2 regions of the Cellulomonas sp. NEAU-ZC6 genome follow, and region 2 is predicted to be linked to the other one. Evidence: riboswitches for the same ligand, from Rfam matches in the RefSeq annotation. Region 2 holds a riboswitch; the other holds the start of a gene.
What was found. Region 2 has a riboswitch for S-adenosylmethionine ahead of AC1050_RS10855 (aminotransferase class V-fold PLP-dependent enzyme). Riboswitches for the same ligand answer to the same signal wherever they lie in the genome.
Positions count from the first base shown of each region.

Region 1: it holds a riboswitch for S-adenosylmethionine, as region 2 does, so the genes downstream of both, AC1050_RS18775 (methylenetetrahydrofolate reductase) here and AC1050_RS10855 (aminotransferase class V-fold PLP-dependent enzyme) in region 2, are expected to answer to the same signal.

Region 1 is NZ_JBXFYH010000005.1:235,702-249,585, forward strand. Features, by position in the region: gene AC1050_RS18750 (MFS transporter) at 1-391, opposite strand, end outside; gene AC1050_RS18755 (DNA-3-methyladenine glycosylase I) at 650-1,309, shown strand; gene AC1050_RS18760 (ribonuclease PH) at 1,355-1,585, shown strand; gene AC1050_RS18765 (hypothetical protein) at 1,582-1,959, shown strand; gene AC1050_RS18770 (SMP-30/gluconolactonase/LRE family protein) at 1,973-2,959, opposite strand; SAM riboswitch class I at 3,096-3,192, shown strand; gene AC1050_RS18775 (methylenetetrahydrofolate reductase) at 3,198-4,250, shown strand; gene metE (5-methyltetrahydropteroyltriglutamate--homocysteine S-methyltransferase) at 4,259-6,610, shown strand; gene AC1050_RS18785 (Hsp20/alpha crystallin family protein) at 6,677-7,132, opposite strand; gene AC1050_RS18790 ((deoxy)nucleoside triphosphate pyrophosphohydrolase) at 7,299-7,736, opposite strand; gene AC1050_RS18795 (YeiH family protein) at 7,766-8,827, opposite strand; gene AC1050_RS18800 (LysR family transcriptional regulator) at 8,897-9,820, shown strand; gene AC1050_RS18805 (helix-turn-helix domain-containing protein) at 9,817-10,047, opposite strand; gene AC1050_RS18810 (hypothetical protein) at 10,047-10,655, opposite strand; gene AC1050_RS18815 (LuxR C-terminal-related transcriptional regulator) at 10,835-11,071, opposite strand; gene gcvH (glycine cleavage system protein GcvH) at 11,320-11,691, opposite strand; gene gcvT (glycine cleavage system aminomethyltransferase GcvT) at 11,732-12,916, opposite strand; gene gcvP (aminomethyl-transferring glycine dehydrogenase) at 12,913-13,884, opposite strand, start outside.
Region 2 is NZ_JBXFYH010000002.1:165,868-179,751, forward strand. Features, by position in the region: gene AC1050_RS10790 (ABC transporter permease) at 1-531, opposite strand, end outside; gene AC1050_RS10795 (M14 family zinc carboxypeptidase) at 528-1,919, opposite strand; gene AC1050_RS10800 (peptide ABC transporter substrate-binding protein) at 1,916-3,526, opposite strand; gene AC1050_RS10805 (FMN-binding negative transcriptional regulator) at 3,870-4,625, shown strand; gene AC1050_RS10810 (amidohydrolase) at 4,652-6,139, shown strand; gene AC1050_RS10815 (hypothetical protein) at 6,280-6,717, shown strand; gene purS (phosphoribosylformylglycinamidine synthase subunit PurS) at 6,806-7,093, shown strand; gene purQ (phosphoribosylformylglycinamidine synthase subunit PurQ) at 7,093-7,788, shown strand; gene AC1050_RS10830 (hypothetical protein) at 8,021-8,683, shown strand; gene AC1050_RS10835 (hypothetical protein) at 8,713-9,168, shown strand; gene AC1050_RS10840 (O-succinylhomoserine sulfhydrylase) at 9,188-10,441, opposite strand; gene AC1050_RS10845 (rhodanese-like domain-containing protein) at 10,456-10,881, opposite strand; partial or broken gene AC1050_RS10850 (DUF1737 domain-containing protein) at 10,905-11,087, opposite strand; SAM riboswitch class I at 11,094-11,202, opposite strand; SAM riboswitch class IV at 11,300-11,415, shown strand; gene AC1050_RS10855 (aminotransferase class V-fold PLP-dependent enzyme) at 11,463-12,848, shown strand; gene AC1050_RS10860 (pentapeptide repeat-containing protein) at 12,920-13,543, opposite strand; gene AC1050_RS10865 (MaoC family dehydratase) at 13,577-13,884, opposite strand, start outside.

The DNA of each region.
Region 1 (13,884 bases), on a different contig from region 2:
GGATCAGCAGCAGCACGGTGGCGGTGATGCCGATGCTGTCGAACGTGGGCAGCACGCCGATCAGGAAGGTCGCCACGCCCATCGTCAGCAGCGAGTAGACGAGCGTCGTCTTGCGGCCGCGCCGGTCACCGAGGTGGCCGTAGAAGATCGCGCCGATCGGGCGCGCGACCATCGCCGCGCCGAACACCGCGAAGGACGCCAGCAGCGCCGTGGTGTCGTTGCCGGTGGGGAAGAACAGGTGCGGGAAGACGAGGACGGCGGCCGTCGCGTAGACGTAGAAGTCGTAGAACTCGATGGTGGTGCCCACGAGGCTCGCGGCGATGACGCGCGAGGGGGAGTTCAGCGGCTTGGACGCGGCCGGCTCGGTGGTGGGCACTGCGGTGGCTGACATGCGGACGGCTCCGGTTCGGCAGGCGGTGAGGACGCGGACCACCGGGTGGACGTCGGGGTCGGCTCGCAGCTCGGCTCGGGTGACGCACGCGGTGCTCCAGCGCACGGGCGACCTTACGCCGTCTCACGCTGTAGACAACCGGAGTCCGCATCTCGGACACGGCGTGGTCGGCCACGAGGTGGTCCACAGCCGCCGGACGGGGTGCGGGTGGTGGAGGGGCCCGCGGCGCCGTCGGACCCGTGCGGCAGAGTGACGGGCATGACGAGCGCCGACCCCACCCTCGACCCGGCCACCGACGAGCCGGACCGGCACCCGGTCACGGCTGCGACCTTCCCGGCCACGGACCCGGCACCGGGCCGCCGGTGCTTCGGCGACGGCGACCCGCTGTACGAGCGGTACCACGACGAGGAGTGGGGCGTGCCCGTGCACGGCGACCGCGCCCTCTACGAGCGCGTCACGCTGGAGGCCTTCCAGTCCGGGCTCGCGTGGATCACCGTGCTGCGCAAGCGCGAGGCGTTCCGCGCGGCGTTCGCCGGCTTCGACGCCGAGGTGGTCGCCGGCTACGACGAGCACGACGTCGAGCGCCTGATGGCCGACGCCGGGATCATCCGGAACCGCGCGAAGATCACCGCCACGATCGCCAACGCCCGCGCGCTGCTCGACCTGCACGCAGACGGCCGGACGCTGGACGAGCTGTTCTGGTCGTACGCCGTCCCGGCGGACGGGCGCCCGCGACCCCGGACGTTCGCCGACGTGCCGGCCGCGACCCCCGGGTCCGTGGCGCTGGCGAAGGAGCTCAAGCGGCGCGGCTTCCGGTTCGTCGGGCCCACCACGGCCTACGCGGCGCTGCAGGCGTGCGGGATGGTCGACGACCACCTCGCGGACTGCCCGGTGGTGCTGGCCCGTGCGAGGCCGTGACGCGGCCGGCACCTTCTGCCTAGTGTGGTATTGCCTTGAAAGTCCATGTCGGCCTGGACTACGCTCCTGAAGCGGTCGGCGGTGCTCCTGCGGGTGCGGCGCGCGGCCCGGGACGCGGGCGTCTCGTTCGAGGTGGTCGAGCTCACGAACCACACGGGCGTGGTCGTCGGCGGCGTGCGGTCGACGCTCGGCCGGCACACCGAGATCGACGACGTCACCGCGCGCAGGTTCTTCGACCAGTTCGCGCAGGTGCTGGGGAAGGGGTGGTGGCGATGACCAGGTACACCGTCACGGCGGAGCGTGGCCGGCGGTGGTGGTCGCTCCAGTGCGTCGAGCACCCCGGCGCGATCTCCGAGGTGGCGCGCCTGGACCAGGCTCCTGAGGCGATGCGCGAGGTGATCGCGTTCGTCGCGCAGGTCGACCCCTCGACGGTCGAGGTCGACCTCCGGCCGACGGTCCCGGTCGAGGTCGGCACGCACGTCCAGGCCGCGGCCCGCTACCGCGAGCAGGCGCAGCTGGCGAACCGCGAGGCCGCCCGGGAGGCCCGGGCCGCCGCACGTGTGCTGCGCGACGCCGGTCTGTCCGTCCGGGACGTGGGCACGGTCCTCGGGGTCTCGCACCAGCGCGCGCACCAGCTGCTGACCGCCTGACCGGCCGAGCGCCTCAGGCGTCCGCGAACACCGGGACCGGCAGCCCGTCGACGTCCACGTCGAACCCGACGACCGCCCCGCCGGTCTCCTGCTCGGGCGAGGTCGGACCCGGCAGCGCGTCGCCCCCGGTCCCCGACCCGCCGCCGGACGCGGTCGTCACGTACAGCCGCCGCGACCCGGCGGGTCCGAAGCCCGGGCACGTCACGTCCGGCACCGGCACCGCGTACGCGCCGCGCGGCGTCCCGTCGGCGGCGAACCGCAGCACGTGGCCGCTGCCGTACACCGCGATCCACAGCCCGCCGTCGGCGTCGACCGCGGTGCCGTCCGGGCCCGGCGCGTCCTCGGCGAACGCCAGGAACGGCTCGGGGGCGCCGGCCGTGCCGGTCCCGACGTCGTAGGGCAGCCGGTAGACGACCTTGGCGTCGGTGTCGGTCAGGTAGAGCACCGAGCCGTCCGGGCTCCACGCGATGCCGTTGCCCAGCGCCACCCCGGTCAGCACGGTGGAGATCTCGAGCCCGCCCGGCGCCGCGACGACCCGGTGCACCACGCCGTCGCCGGCGGACCCGTCGCGCGGCAGCGTCGCGACCCAGAACCGGCCGGCGGGGTCGCAGCCCCCGTCGTTGAACCGGTAGCCGTCCGGCATGCCCGCGGGCCGGGTGACGGGTCCGAGGCGCGTGCCGTCGTGCACGCCGAAGCCGTCGGCGGTCGCCAGCAGCAGCCCGCCCGACGCCGTCGGCCACGCCACCCCGACCGGCGACGTCGTGCTGAGCACGCTGTCGCGGGCCGGGTCGCCGTCGGCCCACCGGTGCACCGCGCGGCCGTCGATGTCCACCCACACGAGCGCCCCCGCGCGCTCGTCCCAGACCGGCCGCTCCCCGAGCTGCGCCCGCTGCTCGCCCAGCACCTGCCCGCCGGTCACGGCGCCGGCGGCGAGCTCGCGCACCACCAGGCGGTCGCGGTCGGCGGGACGGGGGACGCTGCGCAGGTCGACAGGGCTCACCCGGCGCAGCCTCGCACGGGCTCGCCGGGCCCGCACGACGTCGGGCGGACGGCCGGCCCGCGGGTGTGAGGTGGGCCACGGAAACGTGACGCGTCAGGGGCACTGGACGGCCCACCCGGGGCGTCCTACTGTGGCCGCACCATCCAGAGCGACCGAGAGACCTGGCTCGTCGACGTCGCAGCAACCCCCCTCCGCACCGAGGGTGTGGGTGCTTCCGCCAGGTCCGATGGAGCTGACGATGAGCAGTAGCGGTACCCCCCTGCACCCGGGTCGTGACGGCGTGGTCGCCGACGGCCTGGGCGCGGTCGACCGGCCGACGGTCTCGTTCGAGCTGTTCCCGCCGCGGAACCCGGACGCCGCGCCGCGGCTCTGGGCGACCGTGCAGGAGCTCGCGGCGGCCCGCCCGGACTTCGTGTCGGTGACGTACGGGGCCTCGGGCAGCACCCGGCGCACCACCCGGGCCCTGGTCCGGCGCCTGCTGCGCGAGACGTCGCTGACGCCGATCGCGCACCTGACCTGCGTCGGCGCGTCGGCCGACGACGTGGCGGCCACCGTCGAGGAGTTCCTCGACGAGGGCGTGCGGTCGTTCCTCGCGCTGCGGGGCGACCCGCCCGCCGACGGGTCGTGGGCCGCGCACCCCGACGGGCTGCCGACCGCTAGCGCCCTGGTGGCGCTGCTCCGCCGGATCGAGCGGCGCCGCTGCGAGGAGAGCCCGGCGCAGGCCGTGCGCGCCGCGAGCCGGCCGCTGTCCGTCGCGGTCGCGGCGTTCCCGCGGGGCAACGCCGGCTCGGGCAGCACGCGCGAGCAGGACGTCGCGGCACTGCTCGCCAAGCAGGAGGCGGGCGCGGACTTCGCGATCACCCAGGTCTTCTACGACGCGGAGTCGTACGCCGAGCTGGTCGTGCTGGCCCGGGACGCCGGGGTCACGATCCCGATCGTGCCGGGGATCATCCCGATGACCGACCCGGCCCGCCTGCGCCGCGTGGCGCAGCTGACCGGGGTGCCGGTCCCCGAGCACGTGCTGGACCGGCTCGACGCGTTCGACGCCCAGGACCCGGACGACGTCGCACGCCGGCACCGGGCCGGCACCCGGCTCGGCGTCGACCTGGTGAACGCCGTGCTGGACAGCGGCGCGCCGGGCGTGCACCTGTACACGTTCAACACCCACGGCCCCGCGCTGGACCTGCTGGCCGGCGCCGGCCTGGGCGGCGACGCCCCCCGGGCGCACACGCGCGGCGCCGCCGTCGGTGCGGCCTCCACGACCACCCTGAGCCCTGTCCCCACCATCTGAGGCGAGAGATGACCGAGCACCAGACCCACCCGTTCCCCGCCGGCACCGTCCTGGGCTACCCCCGGATCGGGCCGCGCCGCGAGCTCAAGAAGGCCCTCGAGTCGTTCTGGGCCGGCCGCAGCACCGCCGAGGAGGTCGAGGCGACCGCCGCCGACCTGCGCCGGCGCACCCGCACCCGCCTGGCCGAGCTCGGCCTCGACACCCGGCTGCCCGCGATCCCGAGCGCGTTCTCGTTCTACGACCACGTGCTCGACGCCGCGGCCGTGCTCGGCGCGGTCCCGGAGCGGTTCGCCGACCTCACCACCGCGGACGGCGGCCTCGACCTGGCCGGCTACTCCACCGTGGCCCGCGGCCGCGGGGACGACCTGCCGCTCGAGATGACCAAGTGGTTCGACTCCAACTACCACTACCTGGTGCCGGAGATCGGGCCGGGCACGGCGTTCCGGTACGCGAGCGACCGCCCGGTCCGCGAGCTGGCCGAGGGCCTGGCGGACGGCGTGCTGACCCGCCCCATCCTGGTCGGCCCGGTCACGTTCCTGGCGCTGGCCAAGGCGACCGAGGACGCGCCGGAGGACTTCCTGCCGATCGACCGCCTGGCAGACGTGCTGCCGGTGTACGCCACCCTGCTGCGCGAGCTGGCGCAGGCCGGGGCCACCTGGGTGCAGCTGGACGAGCCGGCCCTGGTCTCCGACTCGACCGGCGTGCCCGCCGACCGGCTGCTCGCGGCCGCGGCCGAGGCGTACCGCGTGCTCGCCACCGAGCTGCCCGCCGCCGAGCGGCCCGCGATCCTGGTCGCCGCCCCGTACGGCGACCTGCGGGACGCGCTCCCGGTGCTCGCGGGCACCGACGTGGACGGCCTGGCGATCGACCTGGTCCGCGGCACGGCGCCGAGCGCGCCGGTCCCCGGGCTGGAGAGCAAGGTCCTGGTCGGCGGCGTGGTCGACGGGCACAACATCTGGCGCGCCGACCTCGACGCCGCGCTCGGCGCGCTCGAGGGCCTGGAGGGCCTCGGCGCCCGCCAGGTGGCCGTCGGCACGTCCACCTCGCTGTTCCACGTGCCGCACGACGTCGCCGACGAGCAGCAGCTCGACGCGACCCTGCGCTCCTGGCTGGCCTTCGCCGACCAGAAGACCACCGAGGTCGTCACGCTGGCCACCGGGCTGACGGAGGGCCGGGAGGCCGTGCACGCCGAGCTGCTCGCCGCGGCGGACGCCCGCCGGTCCCGCGCGGAAGCCGCGGGCGTCGTCCGCCCCGAGGTGCGCGCGCGCCTGGCGGACCTGCCGGCCGAGGCGTTCCGGCGCGGCGACTTCGCGGACCGCGCGGCCGCCCAGGCCGAGCGGCTGCAGCTGCCCGCCCTGCCGACCACGACCATCGGCTCGTTCCCGCAGACCCCGGAGATCCGGGTCGCGCGCGCGGCGTTCGGCCGGGGCGAGCTGACGGCGGAGCAGTACGAGGAGGAGATGAAGGCGGAGATCCGCCGCGTCGTCGCGCTGCAGGAGGAGATCGGCCTGGACGTGCTGGTGCACGGCGAGCCCGAGCGCAACGACATGGTGCAGTACTTCGCCGAGAACCTGGACGGGTTCGCCGTCACGCACCACGGCTGGGTCCAGTCCTACGGCTCGCGGTGCACCCGCCCGTCGATCCTCTGGGGCGACGTCTCCCGGCCCGCGCCGATCACGGTGCCCTGGACGACGTACACGCAGTCGCTCACGCCGAAGCCGGTCAAGGGCATGCTCACCGGCCCGGTGACGATCCTGGCCTGGTCGTTCGTCCGGGACGACCAGCCCCTGGCCGACACCGCGAACCAGGTCGCGCTGGCGCTGCGGGACGAGATCGCCGACCTGGAGGCCGCCGGCACCGCGATCGTGCAGGTCGACGAGCCCGCGCTGCGCGAGCTGCTCCCCCTGCGGGCCGACCAGCACGAGGCCTACCTGGACTGGTCGGTGGCGTCGTTCCGGCTGGCGACGGCCGGGGTGCGACCGGACACGCAGATCCACACCCACCTCTGCTACTCGGAGTTCGGCGAGATCTTCGGCGCGATCGACGGCCTGGACGCCGACGTCACCTCCATCGAGGCGGCGCGGTCCAAGATGGAGATCCTCGGCGACATCGCCAGCGAGGGCTACCCCCGCGGGATCGGCCCGGGCGTCTGGGACATCCACTCCCCGCGCGTCCCGAGCGAGGCCGAGGTCACCGAGCTGCTCACCGAGGCGGTCCGCGTGATCGACCCCGCGCAGCTCTGGGTGAACCCGGACTGCGGCCTCAAGACCCGCCGGTACGCCGAGGTCACGCCGACGCTCGAGCACGTCCTGGCGGCCACCCGCACCGTCCGCGCGTCGCTGGCGGTCCCCACCGCCTGACGCGCACGTGCCGACGCCCCGGCCCCCGCTCGGGGGACCGGGGCGTCGTGCTGCCGCCGCGCGGGCTCAGGCGGACGCGTGCGCCTCGCGCGACGCGTCCGTGCCCTCGATGGTCGCCGGTGTCCCACCGGTGGTGACCTCGATGCGGCGCGGCCGGGCCTCCTCGGCCACGGGGATGGTGAGCGTCAGGACGCCGTCGGCGTAGGACGCGGCGATGGCGTCCAGGTCCAGCCCGCGCCCGACCGTGAGCTGCCGGGCGTAGGCACCGACGGGGCGCTCCTTGGCGAGCCACTGCACACCGTCCTCGGTGCGGGCGGTCCGCTCGGCGCGGATGGTGAGGGTCCGGTCGTCCACGTTCACGTCGATCGTGCCGGGGTCCGCACCCGGCAGGTCGACGGCCAGGACGTAGTGGTCACCCGCGCGGAACAGGTCCATCGGCATGGTCGCGGCGGCACGCTGCGAGCCGAGCACCTGGTTCATCAGCCGGTCCATCTCCTGGAACGGGTCGAATCGCGTAGCCACAGCCCGTCACCTCCTCGGCGTCTCGGCGGTCCCGGACGGTCCGGGACCGTGCTGCCCCGGTGCGCCGTACGGCCCACCGGAAGGGCTACGAGACATGTTCTAGCACTCTCGACCCGCGAGTGCCAGATCGTTGACCAGGCTGTTCGCCACCAGGTGAACCTGCTGTTCAGACGCGCGCGGCGTCGCCCTCCACGGCCTCGGCGAGCGCCTCGACGATGCGCACGTCGGCGTCCAGCCACGGGACGGACAGCCACTGGCCGCGCGGCAGCCAGCGCAGGGCGTCGTGCTCGACGAGGGGCTCGGGGACCCCCGCGGCGACCTCGGCCAGCCAGAGCCGCATGGTGTACGTGCCGTTCAGCCGCCAGCAGCCGTCGTCCGGGCCGGGCAGCTCGGCGCCCAGCGCGACGCGGACGCCGAGCTCTTCCCGCAGCTCGCGGTGCAGGGCGTGCTCGGCGGTCTCCCCCGGCTCCACCTTGCCGCCGGGGAACTCCCAGCGGCCGGCCAGGCTGACGGGCGACCGGCGGCGTGCGGCGAGCAGCGCGCGCGGGGCGCCGAGGTCGTCCACCAGGGCGGCGGCGACCACGAGGACGGGCGGCGGCTGCATGCGCCGATTCTGCCAGGAGCGCGCCGGGCTCACCCGGCGGCGAGCAGCCCGACGAGGCTCACCGACCCGGCGACCAGGGTGGCGGCCGCGCCCAGCAGCAGGGGCCGGCCACCGGTGCGCAGCAGCCGCCCCAGGTGGATCTGGGTGCCGAGCGCCGTCATCGCCGCCGCGAGCGCCAGGGTCGTCACCGGCTTCACGGCCGGGAGCACCGCGTCGGGCACCAGCCCCAGCGTCCGCACGAGCACGGCCAGCACGAACCCGACCACGAACAGCGGCACGAGCGGCGGCCGGCGCGCCCCGGCGGCCGGCGCCCCCGCCGCCCGGCGGCGCACGACGCCGACACCGGCCACCAGGGGCGCGAGCAGCACCACCCGCGCGAGCTTCGCGACCACGGCGACGGACAGCGCCGCGGCGGACACGGTGCCCGCGGCCGCCACCACCTGCGCGACCTCGTGCACGGACATCCCGGCCCAGAGCCCCGCGGTGCGGTCGGACAGCCCCAGCAGGCCGGACAGCAGGGGCACCGCCACGAGGGCGAGGCTGCCGTACACCGTCACCAGCGCGACCGCGGTCGCGACCTCGTCCTCGTCGGCGTCCGCGACCGGGCTCATCGCGGCGACCGCGGCGGCGCCGCAGATCGAGAACCCGCTCGCGACCAGCAGCGTGAGCCGGGGTGCCACGCCCAGCCGGGGGCCCAGCCAGAGGGTGGCGGCGAACGTCGCCGCCACCGTCGCCAGCAGCACCAGCACCTCCCGCAGGCCGAGGCCGAGCAGGTCGCCGAGCGACAGCTGCAGGCCGAGCAGGACCACCCCGAGGCGCAGCACCCGCCGGCCGGTCCACGCGAGCCCGGGCTCGAGCACGGCCGGCAGCAGGCCCGCGGACCGGGCGGCGGCGCCGAGGACGATCGCGACGAGCAGGCCGGGCAGCACCGGGACCAGCGCGGTCAGACCGAGGCACGCCGCGCCCACGAGCAGCGCGGCGACCAGGCCGGGCAGGATCGTGCGGTCGACTCCGAGCACGCGCCGGCGGGCGCCACCCGACGGCGCGGGACCGGCGGGCGCGGGACCGGCGGACGCGGGGACAGGCGGCACCCGTCCAGGATCCGGCCGGCAGGGCCCCCGCGGAACGCCGACCTCGCTCGCGCGCTCTAGCCTGAGGCTATGGACACCGCACCTGCCCGGCGCATCCCGCTCGGGGCGCTCGAGCTGCTCGACGCCGTCGAGGCGCACGGGTCGCTGTCCGGCGCCGCGCGTGCGCTCGGGCTCGCGCAGCCGTCCGTGAGCACCGGCCTGCGCCGCCTGGAGCGGCAGACCGGCCTGACGCTGGTCAGCCGGACCGCCTCCGGCACCCGGCTGACCCCTCCCGGGACGGCGCTGCTCGGGCGGGCGCGCGACGTGCTCGCCGCCTCGGACGCGCTGGAGCGGGAGGTGCACGCGCTGCGCAGCGCGGAGCAGGGGCGCGTCCAGGTGGCCGCGAGCCTGAGCGTCGCCGAGTACCTGGTGCCGGGGTGGCTCGCGTCCCGGCCGGCGGGCGCCGCGGTGGTGGACCTGGTCGTGGCCAACTCGCGGGACGTGATGGACGCCGTGCTGCACGGCCGGGCCGACCTGGGCTTCGTCGAGGGGCCCGGCGTCGCCGACGGCCTGCACGCCCGGTCGGTCGGCGACGACGAGCTGCTCGTGGTGGTGGCCCCCGGGCACCCCTGGGCGCGGCGGAGGCGGCCGGTGCGGGCTGCCGAGCTGAGCACCGCGCCGCTCGCCGTCCGCGAGGCCGGGTCGGGCACCCGCGCCGTGCTGGAGCAGGCGCTGGTCGCGGCCGGGCACCCGCTGGCCGGGTCGCCCGCCCAGCTGGGGTCGACGTCCGCGGTCAAGAACGTGGTGCGCGGCGGCGGCGCGGCGGCGGTGCTGTCCCGGCTGACCGTCGCCGACGAGCTCGCCCGCGGGGACCTCCTCGCGGTGCCCGTGGACGGGATCGACCTCACCCGCACGCTGCGGATGGTCTGGGCGCGGTCCCGCCGGCCGGCACCCGCCGCGCGCGAGCTGGCCGCGCACGTCGTCCGGGTCGCCGCGGCGGCCGGCTCCGCCTAGGCGCGCGGCGCCACCACCAGCAGGTCGCCCACCTGGCAGCCGAGCACGTCGCAGACGGCGGTGAGCGTCGAGAACCGGATCGCCCGCGCGCGGTCGTTCTTGAGCACGGACAGGTTGACCACCGTCACGCCGACCAGCTCGGCCAGCCGGGCGAGCGTCATCCCGCGCTCCGCCAGCAGCTCGTCCAGCCGGCAGTGGATCCGGCCCGCGTCGTCCTCGGGCGGCATCAGACCAGACCCTCCGCGTCCCGCTGCAGCCGCTCCCCCGCGCTGAACGCGGCCGCGAGCGCCCCGACCGCCATGGACGTGAGGATCGGCGTCCAGGACACCTGGAACGTGATCTCCTCGGCGACCGCGCGGTCCGCGACCTGCGCCAGGACGCCGTTGGAGGCCATGACCGAGCAGCCGAACCAGGCCAGCCAGCCGCCGCCGATCAGCAGCGACACCGCCGTGATCAGGCGGGTGATGGTCCCCGAGAAGAACTGCCCGGCCAGCATCCGCCGGCAGAGCAGCAGCACGCACACCGTCACGCCGATGGTGGCCAGCGGCGGCACGACGGCCGCGCCCAGCGCGGCGACGTACGTGGCGACAGGCATGTCCGACACGGTCAGCGTCGCCGTGTCGACCGTCGCCGCCAGCGCGGCGCCCCCGGGGCCGAGCGGCAGCTCGACCGGCGCGCCGGCGATCATCACGTCGACCGGCGCGTCCCGGTTCGGCAAGATGCGCACGACGGAGGCGATCAGCCCGCCGGCCTGCCAGACGATCACCGCCGCGCCCACGACCAGGATGGAGATCAGGTCGGACCGGCTGGTGAACCACGGCGCACGCGTCGTCATGACAGCTCCCTGCATATCGAATGTCGATGTTATCGACTGACGATATGGCACGGCGTGCGCGGCGTCCACCGGGTCCGGCGGCGGGTGCGGACGACGCAGGGCCGCGACCCGCCGTGACGGCGGGGCGCGGCCCTGGGTGCGGACGGGCCCGCTGGGGGACGGGCCGGGCGCGGGCGGTGCTAGCGGATGCCGGCGGCGGTGGCCCAGGCGACGGCCTCGGCCCGCGTCGAGACGCCGATCTTGCGGTACACCGAGCGGACCTGCGACTTCACCGTGTTGCGGGTGACGTACAGGCGCCGTGCGATGTCCTCGAGGGTGACGTCCTCCGCCAGCTCGGCCAGGACGACCCGTTCACGCGTGGTGAGCGGCTCGCCGAGGATGCTGGAGGTGGTGGGGGCGATCTCCAGGATGGCCATGCTGTCCTCCGGTCTGCGTGCGACGAGTACCGGCTGCTGGGGTTGTCCGGCGGCCGTCTACCGGTTGATCGGCAAGTGTGGCCGTGGTGATCGCAGTTCAGATCTCACCCGTTCCCGAGGGGGTGAGGTGGATGCGCCGGGCGGAGGACCTGTGGTACGGCCGAACCCGCTGGTCACCGTCCGGCAAGCGATCTCCCGACCCCCGGTGCAGAACCACCCGAACGGGCTAACCGCCGCCCGGGGCGATCTCAGCCCGTGATCGTCGCCGCGTACTCCTGCGCCGTGAGCAGCGCGCCGGTCGACGTGACGTCGACCCGGAACAGCCAGCCGGCGCCGTACGGGTCGCTGTTGACGACGGACGGCTCGTCCACGGCGGCCTGGTTCACCTCGACGACCGTGCCGGACACCGGGGAGAACAGCTCGGAGACCGACTTGGTGGACTCGACCTCGCCGACGACGGCGCCGGCGGCGATCTCGCTGCCGACGGTCGGCAGCTCCAGGTACACGATGTCGCCCAGCGCGTCGGCGGCGTTCTTCGTGATGCCGACGGTGGCGGGGCCGGTGCCCTCGATCCACTCGTGCTCGGCGGTGTACTGCAGGTTCTCGGGGACGTCGCTCATGGTGCTCTCCGGGTTCTCGCGGGATCGGGGACGGTGGGGGTCAGGCGCGCCGGTAGAACGGCAGCGCCACGACGCGGACGGGCTCGCGGCGGCCGCGCACGTCGACGGCGAGCTCGGTGCCGACCGCGCTCACCTCGGGCGTCACGTACGCCATCGCGATCGGCGTGCCCAGTGTCGGGGACGGGGCGCCGGAGGTGACGCGGCCGACGACAACCGCGTCGTCCGCGGTGCCGGTGAGCACCTCGTAGCCGTGCCGGGCGGCACGCCGGCCCGAGCCGACCAGGCCGACCAGCACCCGGGACGGCGTGGCGTGCGCGCGCGCGGCGAGCGCGTCCCGCCCGACGAACGGCAGCGGGCTGCCGTCGGCGGCGACCTTGTCGAGCTTCACGACCCGCCCGAGACCCGCGTCGTGCGGCGCGGTCGTGCGGTCGAGCTCGTTGCCGTACAGCGGCATGCCGGCCTCGAGCCGCAGGCTGTCCCGCGCGGACAGACCGGCGGGGACCAGGCCGAGCGGGGCGCCGGCGGCCAGCAGGTCGCGCCACAGGCCGGGGGCGGCGGCGGCGGGGACGAACAGCTCGAACCCGTCCTCGCCGGTGTAGCCGGTGCGGGCCACGAGCGCGTCGACGTCGCCCACGGTCGCGGGGACGCCGGCGTAGTACCTCACGTCGCGGACGGCCTCGACGTGGGCGGGCTCGGTGAGGCCGGTGACGATCTCGGCGGCCCGCGGGCCCTGCACGGCGATCAGCGCCGTCTCCAGCGAGCGGTCGGTCAGCGACGCCTCGAACGGCGCGAGCCGCTCCGCGAGCGCGTCGCGCACGACCGCCACGTTCGACGCGTTGGCGACGACCAGGTACTCCTCGTCCGCCAGCCGGTAGACGATCAGGTCGTCGAGGATCCCGCCGTCCTCCTGCGTGATCATCGTGTAGCGGGCGCGGCCGACCGCGAGGCCGGACAGGTTCCCGACCAGCGCGGCGTCCAGCCCCGCACCCGCACCCGGGCCGTCGACGTGCAGCTCGCCCATGTGCGACAGGTCGAACAGCCCGGCCGCGGTGCGCACGGCCTGGTGCTCGGCGAGGTCGCCGGCGTAGCGCAGCGGCATCATCCAGCCCGCGAACGGCGTCATCGTCGCGCCCAGCGCCTCGTGCTCGGCGTGCAGCGGCGAGAGCACGACGCCGGTGGCCTCGTCGGTCGCCGGGACCTCGGTGGTGGTGATCGGGTCGCTCACAGCGCGGGCTCCTCGGCGTAGGCCTCGATGGGCGGGCAGGCGCAGACGAGGTTGCGGTCCCCGTGCGCGCCGTCGATCCGCCGGACCGGCGGCCAGTACTTGCCGGCGCGCAGGCTCGCCACCGGGTACGCCGCGAGCTCGCGGCCGTAGGGCTTGTCCCAGTCGTCCGCGACCAGCGCGGCCGCGGTGTGCGGCGCGCTGCGCAGGGGCGACTCCGCGACCGGCCAGCGACCGGCGGCGACCGCCTCGATCTCACCGCGGATGGCCACCAGCGCGTCGACGAACCGGTCGAGCTCGCCCAGGTCCTCGCTCTCGGTCGGCTCGACCATCAGCGTGCCGGCGACCGGGAACGACAGCGTCGGGGCGTGGAACCCGTAGTCCATCAGCCGCTTCGCGACGTCCTCGGCGGTCACGCCCGTCTCCTTGGTGAGGGTCCGCACGTCGAGGATGCACTCGTGCGCGACCAGCCCCGCCGGCCCGGTGTAGAGCACCGGGAAGTGCGGGGCCAGGCGGGACGCCAGGTAGTTCGCGGACAGCACCGCGGTCTCGGTCGCGCGGCGCAGGCCGTCACCGCCCATCAGCGCGACGTAGGCCCAGGAGATCGGCAGGATGCCGGCCGACCCGAACGGCGCGGCGGAGACCGCGGGTGCCGAGCCCCCGGCCAGCGCGCCGGTGTCGCCGGTGAACACCGCGTCGGTCGCCGGCAGGTAGGGCACCAGGTGCGCCGCCACGCCGACCGGGCCGACGCCGGGGCCGCCGCCGCCGTGCGGGATGCAGAACGTCTTGTGCAGGTTCAGGTGCGACACGTCGCCGCCGAACTCGCCCGGGCGGGCCAGCCCGACCAGCGCGTTGAGGTTGGCGCCGTCGATGTAGACCTGGCCGCCCGCCGCGTGCACCAGGTCGCAGACCTCGCGCACGTCCTCCTCGTAGACGCCGTGCGTCGAGGGGTAGGTGATCATGATCGCCGC
Region 2 (13,884 bases):
GAGCAGGTAGGCGGTGGGCCAGCCCTCGCCCGTGCCGGCGACCGGGAACCAGCCGAGCCGGACGCCGAGCACCAGCTGGGCGGTCACCGCGACGACGAACGCCGGGATGCTCGTGGCCAGGATGGTGCCGGCCAGGACGACGCGGTCGCCGGTCCGGCCGCGGCGCAGGGCCGCGAACAGGCCGAGGGCCACGCCGACGACGACCTCGATGCCCCAGGCGGTCAGGGCCAGGGTGATGGTCACGGGCCAGCGGGACTCCATGCGGGAGGCGACGGACTGCCCGCTGAAGTTGGTGCCGAGGTCGCCGGTGAACAGCCCGCCGATGTACCGCGCGTACTGCTGCAGCACGGGCTCGTCCAGGTGGTACCGCTCGCGCAGCTCGGCCACGACGTTCTCCGGCAGCGGCCGGTCGCCGCCGAGGGACCGGATCGGGTCGCCGGGCAGCGCGAACACCATCAGGTAGATCACCAGGGTGACGCCCAGGAACACGATCAGCAGCTCGACGCCCCGGCGCAGGGCGAACCGGGTCACCGGGCGCCCCGGTCCGCCAGGACGCGGGACATCGCCAGCGTCGCGCCGTACTGCACGCCGACCAGCTGCTCGACGGGCAGCACGGTGAGGCCGGCCAGGGAGTCCGCCTCGGCCGTCCACCCGGCGTAGACCCGGCGGGCGCGCTCGGCGACGCGGTGCACCCGCGCGGTCGCGAGCCCGGCGTGCACCTCGGCGTCCAGCGCGCGCAGCAGCATGCCGCCCCAGCGCAGCCGGAACATCCGGACGACGTCCTCGTTGCTGAACACCTCCGCGGCGGTCGCCGTGCGGCGGACCTCGGGGCGCTCGGCGCGCAGGAGCTCGGACCGGCCCATCTCGCCGGTCATCGGGATGAACGCCTCGCTGGCCCGCAGGAACGGGGACCGGATGGTGAGGTCCGGCCGGGCCTCGTCCAGCAGGCCGACCAGGGTCGCCCCGAGCTCGACCATCGCCTCGCCCTTGGCACGGACGACGTCGGCGTAGTCCAGGGACGTCGGCGTGCTGTCGTCGGCCAGGGGGTGCGACCAGTACGGCAGCTCGGCGACGAGCGACACGGTGCCGTGCCGGCGGGCGTACGCCGAGGAGGAGTCGCCGCCGACCATGGCCGCCGCGTCCATCCCGAGCCCGTCCAGGTAGTCGTACTCGTCGGCCATGCTCGACATCAGGTAGACGGCCGGGGCGATGGACCGGATGGCGGGGGACTCGGCCTCGCCGACGTCCAGCGGCAGCCCGAGGGCGCGGGGCACGGCGTGCAGCGCGGGCACCGCGCCGGGGACGTCCTCGGACAGGTAGTAGTAGACGCCGCCGAGCTCGGCGTTGTGCAGGCTGACCATGAGCTCGGGCCGGACCTCGTCGATCACGCGCATCAGCGCCTGGGTCTCGGGGATCACGTCGTCGAAGTAGGCGTCCCGGTACGCGAACGGGAACGTCCACTCGGCCTGCTCCGCCGGCGCGGGCCGGTAGAACCCGCGGGAGTACGCGGTGCGGTCGGACGGGTCGGCGAACCAGGACTCGTTCAGCCGGGTGCCGTCCGGGTCGATGCACGGGACCAGGTGCCAGGTGGCGCCCGACGCGGCGAGCAGGTCGGGGTCGGCGACCAGCTCGGAGGCGAGGTGCTGCAGGGTGCGGAAGCCGATCGGCTCGTTGGGGTGCACGCCGGCGAACAGCAGGTGCGGCCGCGGGCCGGACCCGACGGTGAACATCGGGATGGGCTCGCCGAGCCGCGAGGTGCCGATGCGGCGCTCGCGGACCAGGCTGGGGTGGGCGGCGGCGAGCGTGCCGAACCAGGCGAGCAGCTCGTCGACCGGGGGGAAGCCGGAGATCGGGGCGACCCGGCGGGCCCGCTCGAGGACGTCCTCGAGCGAGCCCGTCGGCGTGGTGCGCTGGTTCATGCGCCCTCGGCGAGGACGACGGCGGTGAAGGTCGGGTTGCCGACGGCCGACGTGGGCAGCTCGGCGACGCGGTCCGACGTCACGTAGGAGTAGGTCTCGAAGAACAGCGGCGGGGCCGGGAAGTCCTCGATGATGCGCTCCTGCACGGCGGCGTAGGCGTCGGCGGCCGCGGCCGCGTCGGTCTCGGCGTCCGCCGCCGCGATCAGGTCGGCGACCTCCGGCTCGTAGTACGGGATGCAGTTGGGGCAGCCGCCGCCCTCGACGTAGAACGCCCGCAGGGTGTTCTGCTGGCTCGGGTAGAGCGCGCCCCAGCGGGAGAAGAACGGGCCGCTGATGGTGCCGGCCTCGCGGTTGCCCGCGAACTCGGCCCAGTCGGTGCTCGGGGTGGCGACCGCGTCGACCCCGAGGTTCTGCCGCAGCTGGTTGGCGATGGCGGTGTACAGCTCGTCCATGCCGCTGCCGCCGGGGTAGGAGATGTCGATCGTGCCGTCGAACCCGCCGGCCTCCTCGAGCAGCGCCTTGGCGGCGGCGGGGTCGTACTCGCAGTACTCGCCGCAGATGCCCTCGGGCGTGCCCGCCTCGACGGCCGGGGTCAGCGCGGTGGCCGGGGTGAACAGGCCGCCGTAGATGACGTCGTTGATGGTGTCGCGGTCGATCGCCATGGAGATCGCCTGGCGCACCCGGACGTCGCCGTAGCGCTCGTCCCAGAGCGGCAGGCCGAGGTAGGAGATGCCCGCGGCCTCGAACGAGTACAGGTGGTCGCCGAAGTCGGCGGCGGCCTGCGTCTGCCGGGCCACCGGGACGCCCGCGATGTCGAGGTTGCCCGCCTGCACGTCGGTGTAGGCCGTGGTGGTGTCGGTGTAGGGGACGAAGGTGATCTCGTCGACCGTGGGCTCCGTGCCCTGGTAGTCCTCGTACGCCGTGACGGTCATCTCCTCGTTCTCGGCGTAGTCCGTCTCGACCTGGAACGGGCCGTTGCCCACGGGGTGCGTGTTGTACGCGTCGAAGTCCTCGAACGCCGACTCGGGCATCGGGTAGAACGCCGTCTGCGCCTGGGACAGCTGCATCGGGAACTGGCCGTCGGGACCGGTCAGCTCGACCGTGAAGGTGGTGTCGTCGACGACGGTCAGGCCGGACATCTCGGTGGCGGGCTCGCCCTCGGTGGTGTTGAGGTCCGCGTAGCCGACGATGTTGGCCAGCTGGCCGGTGTTCTCCCACGCGTTCGGGCCGTACGCGACGGCGTTCCACGCGTCGACGTAGGACTGCGCGGTGACCGGCGTCCCGTCGTGGAACGTCCAGCCGTCCTTCAGCGTGATCGTCCAGGTGGTCGCGTCGTCGGACTCGACCGACTCGGCGGCGACGTAGGACAGCTCGCCGGCCTCGTCGACCCAGGTCAGCGAGGACCAGACCGCCATGTTGAAGTCGAAGGCGATCGACTGGCGGCCGGGGATCAGCTGGACCGGGTCGGTGACGGCGACGCGGATCGCGCCGCCGGCGGACGTGCCGGTCGAGGCCTGGTCGTCGCTGTCGGAGCCGCCGCTGCACGCGGTGAGCGCCAGGGCCAGCACGGCTGCGCCGGCGACCAGCCGGAGCCGGGTCGATGTCATGTGTCCTCCACAGGGGGTCGGCGGCGCGGGGCCGCCCGAGATGGCGGGGGAGTGCGGGGGTACGACGAGGTGCCGCGAGCGTGCCGGGATGGATCGGGACGCGTCGGGACGCTGCGGCGTGCGGGGGGAGAGGTGCCGGGGGAGGGCGGTCGCGCCGACGTCGGGGTGGGACGGTGCACGATCCGCCGGCGTGGTGGCCGGCTGCGGTGCGGTCAGTCAACTCCGCGGGCGGGCCGGACTCAATACCCACGCTGCTGAAAGTTCAGCAGGAAATGAAAGTTTTACGCGCCCGTCACACGCCGCGGGGTGCCGCCGGCACCGTCCGCGGTGGTGGAATGTGCCCGTGATCCACACCACCGAGTACGTCCTGACGGACGAGGCGCAGGTCCGCGAGGTCGTGCGCCGGCACGGCTGGGCGACGCTGGTGAGCAGCACGGACGACGGGCCCGTCGTGTCGCACGTGCCCGTGCTGCTCGCGGACGACGTGCCGCTGCCCGGTGCCGCCGCGACGCCGGGGCCCCCGTCGGCTTCGTCGACCTCGCCGGCACCGCCGGCCCCGCGCCCGCGGCGCGACGCCCACGGCCTGCCCGACCGGTTCCGGGTGCCCGCCGCGCCGCTGGAGGTGCTCAGCCACCTCGGCCGCCCCGACGAGGTGCTGCACCAGGTCGACGGCACGCGCGAGCACCTGCTGGTGGTCGAGGGCCCCTACGGCTACGTGTCCCCGGGCTGGTACGGCTACGCCCCGGCCGTCCCGACGTGGAACTACGTGGCGGTGCACCTGTACGGCACCCTCGAGCTGCTCGACGCCGAGGACTCGTACGCCGTGATGGCCGCGACGGTCGACCGGTACGAGGCGCCGATGCCGGAGCCGGTGCGGATGCCGGACGTCGAGGGCTACGCCCGCCGGATCGCACCGGGCGCCGTCGGCTTCCGGCTGCGGGTGACCCGGTTCCAGGCCAAGGCCAAGCTCAGCCAGGACAAGCCGCGCGCCGTCGCCGAGCGCGTCGCCGCGGCCCTGGAGACCGACCCGCACTACGCCGACCCGGCGCTCGCGGCCGCCATGCGCGCCGAGCTCGACCGCCGCCCCGACTGGGCCTGACTGCCCGCACCCCCCCGGAGACCCCTGTGACCGCCGCCGCCCTCGTCCTGACCCGCGCCCGCCTGCTGGGCGCCGCCCGCACCGTCGACGTGCTGCTGCGCGACGGGCGGGTGCAGGCCGTCGGGCCGGACGTCGCCCGCACGGCCGGCGCGGGGGTGGAGCAGGTCGACCTGGACGGGCGCACGGTGCTGCCCGGGCTGTGGGACGCGCACACGCACATGACGCAGTGGGCGCTCGCCCGGCAGCGGCTCGACGTGTCCGCCGCGACGTCCGCCGCGCACGCGGTGCAGATCGTGCGGGACCGGCTCGCCGCGCGGCCGGTCACGCCGGGGACCGCGCTGGTGGGCTACGGGTTCCGCGACGGGCTGTGGCCCGACGCACCGACCGCGGCTCTGCTCGACGCGGCCGTCGGCGAGACCCCGGTGGTGCTGGTGTCCGCCGACCTGCACTGCGCCTGGTTCAGCACCGCCGGGCTGCGGTACGCCGGGGTCGGCGGGCACCCGACCGGGCTGCTCCGCGAGGGCGACTGGCTGCCGCTGACCGCCGTGGTCGACCAGGTCTCCGACGACGTCGCCGACGCCTGGGTCGCCGAGGCCTCGCAGGCCGCAGCGAAGCGCGGCGTCGTCGGCGTGGTCGAGCTCGAGATCACCGAGAACCTGACCCCGTGGCGGCGCCGGATCGCGGCCGGGAACGACGCGCTGCGGGTGCGGGCCGGCGTCTGGGAGCCGTACCTGGACCGGGTGCTCGCCGAGGAGCTGCGCACCGGCGACGTGGTCGTCGGCACGCGCGGGCTGCTGCAGCAGGGCCCGCTCAAGGTGGTCACCGACGGCTCGCTCAACACCCGCACCGCCTACTGCCACGACCCGTACCCGGGCCTGACCGGCCCGGACGCGCACGGCATCCTCGCCGTGCCGACGGAGCACCTGGTGCCGCTGATGGCGCACGCGCACCGCAAGGGCCTCACCTGCGCGATCCACGCGATCGGCGACCACGCCAACACCCTCGCGCTCGACGCGTTCGAGGCCAGCGGCGCCCGCGGGTCGGTGGAGCACGCGCAGCTGCTGACCGACGCCGACGTCGCCCGGTTCGCCGCGCTGGACCTGCTCGCCTCGGTGCAGCCGGAGCACGCGATGGACGACCGCGACGTGGCGGACCGGCACTGGGCCGGGCGCACCGGCCGCGCGTTCCCGCTGGCGTCGCTGGCCGCGGCCGGCGTCCGGCTCGCGATGGGCTCCGACGCGCCGGTGGCGCCGCTGGACCCTTGGCAGGCGGTGTCCGCCGCCGTCGAGCGCACGCGCGACGGGCGCGAGGCGTGGCACCCCGAGCAGCGGCTGGACCTGCTGACGGCGCTCCGGTCGTCCACCGACGGCCAGCCCCTGGAGCTCGCCGTCGGGGCCCCGGCCGACCTGGCGGTGCTGGACGCGGACCCCCTCGGCGCGAGCGGGGCGGCGCTGCGCGAGCTGCCGGTGGCCGGGACGCTGCTGGCCGGGCGGTGGACGCACCGGGAGCTGTGAGGCCACCGGTCCGGACGCCGCCGGCGTCCACCACCCGGACGAGGTCGGCCGATCGGGTGGCACCGCGAACGGGGCCTGGGTGCTAGCACCCCACCCTCCCGGCGACAGCGGGCGTACCGGGTCGTAACGTCGAGCCACCCATGTGCCCTGACCTGCGAGTCCTCGCCCCCCACGGGATCGCCGCCCGTGCCGCGCTCGGCTACCACCCGCGCGACGGCCGCCCGGTCGCGTGCTGGGTCGTGCACCCCACGGCCGCGGACGCCGGGGTGCTGTCGCGGCTCGACCGGTTCACCGCCGCCCTCGGTCTCGGCGCGCAGACCGACGCCGTCCTGACGGAGGTCGACGGGTACCGCGCGTCGCTCACGGCGGCCGGCGGCTGGGCGACCCTGTGGGTCGGCGACGAGTCCGAGCTGGTGGCCGAGCACGACGACGCGTGGCTCGACGCGCTGCTGGACCGGGGCTGGGCCATCGTCGTCATCGGCACCTCGCCGGACCTGGCCCGCGCCGACAACGCGACGGTGCTGGCGTACCTGACCGGCGGCGACGCCGCGCACGTGGGCGTGGTCCGGGCCGCCTGAGCCGGGTGCGCGGGCGGCGGGCGCCAGCAGTCCCGCGGGGTCGGTAGGCTGTGACCATCCCCACCGCCGCGAACCAGGGAGCTCACCCGTGGGACGAGTCGTCGTCGATGTGATGCCCAAGCCGGAGATCCTCGACCCGCAGGGCAAGGCCGTCGCCGGCGCGCTGCCGCGGCTGGGCTTCGGGCAGTTCACCGCCGTCCGCCAGGGCAAGCGGTTCGAGCTCGAGGTCGACGGGCCGGTGACCCCCGAGGTCCTCGCCGCCGCCGCCGAGGCCGCCGCCCAGGTGCTGTCCAACCCGGTCATCGAGGACGTCGTGCGGGTCGCCGACTCCGAGGCCGACGCGGCCGCCACCATCACGTCGGGCGGCCTCGCCTGATGACGAGGATCGGCGTCGTCACGTTCCCCGGCACGCTGGACGACCGCGACGCCGCGCGCGCGGTGCGGCTCGCCGGTGCCGAGCCCGTCGCGCTCTGGCACGCGGACGCCGACCTCAAGGGGGTCGACGCCGTCGTCCTGCCCGGCGGTTTCTCGTACGGCGACTACCTGCGGGCCGGCGCCATCAGCCGGTTCGCGCCCGTGATGGGCGAGGTCGTCGAGGCCGCCGGCAAGGGGATGCCCGTGCTCGGCATCTGCAACGGCTTCCAGGTCCTCACCGAGGCGCACCTGCTGCCCGGGTCGATGATCAAGAACGACCACCTGCACTTCGTCTGCCGCGAGCAGGTGCTGTCCGTCGAGCGGACCGGCACCGCCTGGACCGGCGAGTACCGCGAGGGCGAGCGGATCACCATCCCGCTCAAGAACCAGGACGGCCAGTACGTCGCCGACGAGCGCACGCTGGACGAGCTGGAGGGGGAGGGCCGCGTGGTCTTCCGCTACGAGGACGCGAACCCGAACGGCTCCCGCCGCGGCATCGCCGGCATCAGCAACGCCCGGGGCAACGTCGTCGGGCTGATGCCGCACCCCGAGCACGCGGTCGAGGCCGGGTTCGGCCCGGACGGCGCCCGCGGCCCGCGGTCCGGCACCGACGGCCTGCGGTTCTTCACCTCCGTGATGCGGTCGCTGGTCTCCTGACCCGCCGCTGACCCACCCGTGCCCGGGCTCGGCCCGACGCGACCCGGGCCCGGCCGGGCCCCGGGCGTCACGGTCGCCCGGCATGTGGACGCGGCGTGGTGCCGCGTGGCGCCGGCGGGTTAGCGTGCTCGCGTGTTCCTGACCCGGGTGTGTTGTCGCTGAGCTGACGACCCCGCGCGCCCGCGGCCGCCCCGGCCCCCGCGCGCACCCGCCTCCTGTCGAGGACACCCCCATGGCTCAGCCCGTGCTGGACCGCGCGCCCGCGGTCGCCCACCTCCACCCCGCCCCCTCCGGCACCCGGCCCACGCGTGCGCGTGCCGCCCGCGCTGCCGGCCCCGCCCGCGCTGCCGGCCCCGAGCAGCCCGCCCTCGCCGAGCACCCCTGGTCCGCGCCGTCCGCGCCGTCCGCGGTCAACGCGACGGAGCCGCCGGCGATCCACGTCCGGACGCCCCGCTACGGCGTCCGGACCGTCGAGGCCCGGCCCGGGTCCGAGTCCGCGATCGCGGTGGCCGCGCGCACCGCGGACGTCATCCGCCTGGAGTTCTCCGTCGCCGTGCCCTCGGTCGGCGCGCTGGCCCGGGTCGCCGCCCTGGTCGACGAGGCCCTCGCCGAGTCCGGCCGGGACCGCGACGGGGTGCGCGTGCTCCTGGACCTCGAGGTCGTGCTGGCCGGCGACGAGCGGACGGCGCGGCGCAAGCGGTCCCAGCTGGAGCACCTGGACGCGCTGGCGGGCCTGACCTGGTCGCCCGCCGACACCCGGGTGGTGACGACCGCGGACCGGCTGGTGGCCGAGGTCCGCGAGCTCGCTGTGCGGGCCGGGGTGGACGGCGTCGTGCTGCACCCGCTCGCCGGCGGCCGGGCCGTGGAGGACGAGCTCCGCGCGCTCGTCGCCTGACCCGGCACGGGCGTCGGTACGGTGTGCCGATGACACGGACGTGGCACTGGTCGGTGCTCGGCGTGCCGCTGCTCGCCGGGTGGCTGGTGGCGGGCGCGTGGGCGGGCGACGCCGGCTCGCGCGCCGCGTTCCTCGGCTACGCGGTGCTGATGTTCCTGGTCGGCGTCGTGCCCGTGGTGCTGCTCCTGACGCTCGTCGGGGCGGGGGTCCTGGCCGTGGCACGACGGCTCCCGCGGCCGGGGGAACCGCGCCGCGGCCGTGCCCTGGCCGTCGCCGTGGCCGCCACCGCGGCCCTGACCACGCTGGCCGGGGCGGTCCTCGGCCCCGGGGGACTGGCGGTCGCCGGCGCGGCGCCCGCGGTGCTCGGCTGGTCGGCGCTGGCCGTGGGGCTGCCCCTGACGACAGCGGCCGCGGTGGCCTGGACGCGCTGGCAGCCCCGGGCGGAGCCGGCCCGCTCGCCGGCGGCCGGCGGCGCGCGGAACTGACGCCGGCGCCCGCCGCGCGTCAGGCGTCCAGCGCCGCCAGGGCCTGGTCCAGGTCGTCCCGCAGGTCCGCCGGGTCCTCGAGCCCGACCGACAGCCGCACGGTCGACTCGGCGATGCCCACCGCCGCGCGGCCGGCGGCGCCGAGCTTGCGGTGCGTCGTCGTCGCCGGGTGCGTGACCAGCGACTTCGCGTCGCCGAGGTTGTTGGAGATGTCGACCACCCGCAGCGCGTCGAGCACGCCGAAGGTCGCCTGCTTGGCGAGGTCGGCGCCGGCACCGTCGGGCACCCGCAGGTCGAACGTCACGACCGTGCCGCCGCCGTCCTGCTGCGCGAGCGCGAGGGCGTGCTGCGGGTGCGACGGCAGGTACGGGTACCGCACCTGCGCGACCGCCGGGTGCTGCTCCAGCCACGTCGCCAGCGTCAGGGCGGACGCCGTCTGGTGCCGGACGCGCAGCGACAGCGTCTCCAGGCCCTTGAGCAGCACCCACGCGTTGAACGCGGACAGCGACGGCCCGGTGTTCCGGATGAGCGTCTGCACGGGACCGTGCACGTAGGCGTCGGTGCCGAGGATCGCGCCGCCGAGCACCCGGCCCTGCCCGTCGATGTGCTTGGTGGCCGAGTACACGACGACGTCGGCGCCGAGCTCGAGCGGCCGGGACAGCACCGGGGTGGCGAACACGTTGTCCACGACGACCACGGCCCCGGCGGCGTGCGCGAGCCGGCTGACGGTCGCGATGTCGACCAGGTCCTGCATCGGGTTGGACGGCGTCTCGAAGAACACCACGTCGGCCGGGGTGGCCAGCGCCTGCTCCCACTGCTCCGGCACGTGGCCGTCGACGTAGTCGGTGCGCACGCCCCACCGCGCGAGGATCTCGTCGAAGATCACGACGGTCGACCCGAACAGCGCCCGGGCCGCCACGACCCGGGAGCCGGAGCGGACCAGCGCGGCGAGCGCGGTGAACACCGCGGACATCCCGGAGGCGGTGGCGTAGCAGGCCTCGGCGCCCTCGAGCAGGCGGAGCCGCTCCTCGAACGTCGACACCGTCGGGTTGCCGTACCGGGAGTACAGGAACCGGTCGGCCTCGCCCGCGAACGCCGCCTCGGCGTCGGCGGCGCGCTCGTACACGTAGCCCTGCGTGAGGAACAGCGCCTCGGACGTCTCCTGGAACGGGGTGCGCACCGTGCCGCCGCGGACGGCCAGCGTGTCCGGGCGCAGCGTGTCCCGGGGCAGCCGGCCGTCGTGCCAGTCGGCAGGACCGGGCGCGCCGGTCAGGTCGTCCGCGCCGGTCACGCCTCCCGCCAGGGCAGGCCGGCGGCGCGCCAGCCCTGGTGCCCCCGCTGCCCGTCCGGGCCGACGTCGCCCTCGAACCCGGTGAGCACGTTGTACGCCGGGCCGAGCCCGGCGGCGGTCGCGGTGACGGCGGCGGCGACCGACCGCGCGCCGGACCGGCACAGGAACACGACGGGCCGCGGGTCGTCGGCCGTCACGCCGGCGGCCGCCAGCTCGTCGAGGAACCGCGCGTTCGGCCGGCCCAGCTGGTCGGTCCACTGCACGAAGGCCGTGCGGTCGTCGCCCGCGTCGGCGGTGTCGGGCACGCCGATCGTCCGCCACTCGCCCTCGGTGCGGACGTCCACCAGGACGGCCCGCTCGTCCTGCAGCAGCAGGTCCCAGGCCTCCTGCGGGGTGAGGTCACCCGCGTACGGCGCGGTCACAGCGGGCGCACCGTGGCGTGCGGGGCGGTCGCGGCGGGCAGGACCACGGCCTGCGCGACGACGACGCGCTCGCCGTCGAAGGTCGCGGCCGGGCCGCCGTGCAGCTCGTAGCCCTCGGCGAGCGCGGCGCTGACCCGCTCGCAGAAGGTGCGGTCGTCCGGCCCCGTCAGCAGGCGGTAGCGCAGGCGGTCGTCGGTCTCGGTCATGCGTCTCCTCCATCGGTTCTGGCGGAAGCACCCTCGGCAGGGCCGGGCGGGCGCCCAGGTCCACGGGTTGCTGCGGCGTCGTCGAGCCAGATCTCTCAGCCGCTCTGGATGGTGCGGCGATGCTACGCCACGGCCGCCGGGGAGCGGTTCACCCCGCCCGCTCCGTGGACCGGTGTTGACACGCGCGCGCGGCCCCGCCCATCCTCGAACCAGGTCATGAGCGCCAGCGCGAAGCCCCGGCTCGCTGGCCGGCAACCCTCCCACCGCGGCGGGGTGCCCCGGGTGACGACCTGGCCGACCGCCGTCCGGCGGCCGGCAAGCGCGGGGTCGCCCGGTCCGTGACCGAGCCCCCAGATCCGTCCCGGGGGTACTCCCATGTCCGTCAGCACCACCACCACCTGTGCACCGGCCGCGGCCGCGCTGCTGCCCGTCGTCGGCGCCGGGACGCTCGTCCCGCTGGTCGACGGCCGGTCGGTGCCGTACGCCAACCTCGACTACGCGGCGTCGGCACCGGCGCTCGAGCAGGTCGCCGCCCGCGTCGTCGAGGTGCTGCCGCTGTACGCGTCGGTGCACCGCGGCGCCGGCTACCTGTCCCAGGTGTCGACCGCGCTGTACGAGGCGTCGCGGGCCGCGGTCGCCCGGTTCGCCGGCGCCCGCGCGGACGACGTCGCGGTGATCACCCGCAACACCACGGACGCGCTGAACCTGCTGGCGGGCTGCGTCCCGGACGGCGGGCGGGTGCTCGTGCTGGACGTCGAGCACCACGCGAACTTGCTTCCGTGGGTGTCCTCGGTGCGCGGCTCCGGCCGCACCGCGACGATCCTGCCGGCCGCGCCCACGGTCGCCGAGACGCTCACGGCGCTGCGCACCGAGCTCGCGCGCCTGCCGTACGCGCTGGTGACGGTGACCGGGGCGTCGAACGTCACGGGCGAGGCGCTGCCGATCCCGTCCGTGGTGGCGCTGGCCCAGGAGGCCGGGGCCCGGGTGGCGGTGGACGGCGCGCAGCTGCTCCCGCACCGGGCGTTCTCGCTGGCGGACTCCGGCGTGGACTACGTGGCGTTCTCCGGGCACAAGACCTACGCCCCGTTCGGCGCGGGGGCGCTGGTCGGTCGCCGGGACTGGCTGGACGCCGGCGCCCCGTACCTGGCCGGCGGCGGCGCGGTCCGGGACGTCCGCACGGACCGGACGCTCTGGCAGCCCGCGCCGGCCCGGCACGAGGGCGGCTCGCCCAACGTGCTCGGTGCCGTGGCGCTGGCCGAGGCCTGCGACGCCCTCGCCGGCCTGCCGGCCGGTGCGCTCGCCGAGCACGAGGCCGCGCTGCGGGCGCGCCTGGTCGACGGGCTCGCGACGATCCCGGGCGCGCGCGTGCTGCGGCTGTGGTCCGACTCGGCCGAGCCGGTCGGCGTGGTCGCGTTCACGCTCGGCGAGCACGACGCCGGCCTGGTTGCCGCCTACCTGTCCGCCGAGCACGGCATCGGGGTGCGCGACGGGCGGTTCTGCGCGCACCCGCTGCTCGCCCGGGTCGGCGTCACCGGCGGGGCGGTCCGCGCCTCGGTCGGCGTCGGCACCACCACGGACACGGTCGACCGGCTGCTCGCCGGGCTGCGGGCGTTCGTGGCCGCGGGGCCGCGCGCGGCGTACGAGGTGGTCGACGGCTGCTGGGCCGTCGCCGGGGACACCCGGCCGCGGCCGGAGGTGTCCGGGATCGACGCCATCGCCGCGACCGCCGCCGCCGCGTGCGGCCCGGCGGTCGAGGACTGACCCACCCACAGACCGACCCGGGTCGGCCCGAGCGGGGGGCAGGCCGGCCCGGGTCGCACCCCCGTGCGCGCTCAGCGCACGGTCACCCCGAGGTGCGCGGCGAGCGCACCGGCGAGCTCCAGGAGCTGCTGCTCGCTGATCGTCGCGCCCTTCAGACCCGCGGTCCCGTCGATGCCGGCCAGGTCGGCGCCGCGCAGGTCCACCTCCCGCAGCTGCGCCCGGGTCACGTCCAGGCGGCCCACCCGGCAGCCCTCGAACCGGACGCGCGCAGCCTTCACCCCGGCCAGGTCCAGGTCGCCGATCGTGCAGCCCACCAGGCGGACGTCCTGCACGCGGGAGTCGCGCAGGTTCAGGTAGTCGATCTTGCCGCCCTCGACGGTCACCCGGTCCCAGGAGCCGCCGAACGCCTCCAGCGCACCGAACCGGCAGTCGCGCAGGGTCACGTCCCGCCAGGTGCCGGACCGGGCGCGGAGCGTGCCGGCGCGGCAGTCGGCCAGCGTGGTGTCGACCAGGTGCGCGTGGTCGAGCGTCGCGCCGTCCAGGTCGCAGCCCCGCAGCAGGCACTCGATGAACCGGCTGCTCTCGGCGTCGACCCCGGCCAGGTCGTGGCCGTCCAGCAGCAGCCGGTCGTAGTCGCCCTCCGGTTCCAGCGGGCCGGCGTAGGTCTCCAGGGCGGACTCGTGCGGTGCGGGCATGCGTCCAGGGTGGCACGCACCTCGGCGCACGCCTCAGCGCACGTCCCGGCCCAGCGGGGTCACCTCCACGGTGAGGTGCGGCTTGTTCCGCTTCCCGTCCCACACCACGACCGACCACCCGTCGCCGCGGTGCGGGTCGGGCCGCGGCCCGACCCGTACGGCGGGGGAGGACGGCAGCAGCACGGGCGCCGCGAACTCGACGTCCCAGGTGTACGCCTCCCCGCGCCGGGCGCCCACGTCGGCGAGCGCCCGCGCGGCGGTGTACATGCCGTGCGCGATGGCCCGGGGGAACCCCAGCGCTCGCGCGGTCAGCGGGGTGAGGTGGATGGGGTTGGCGTCGC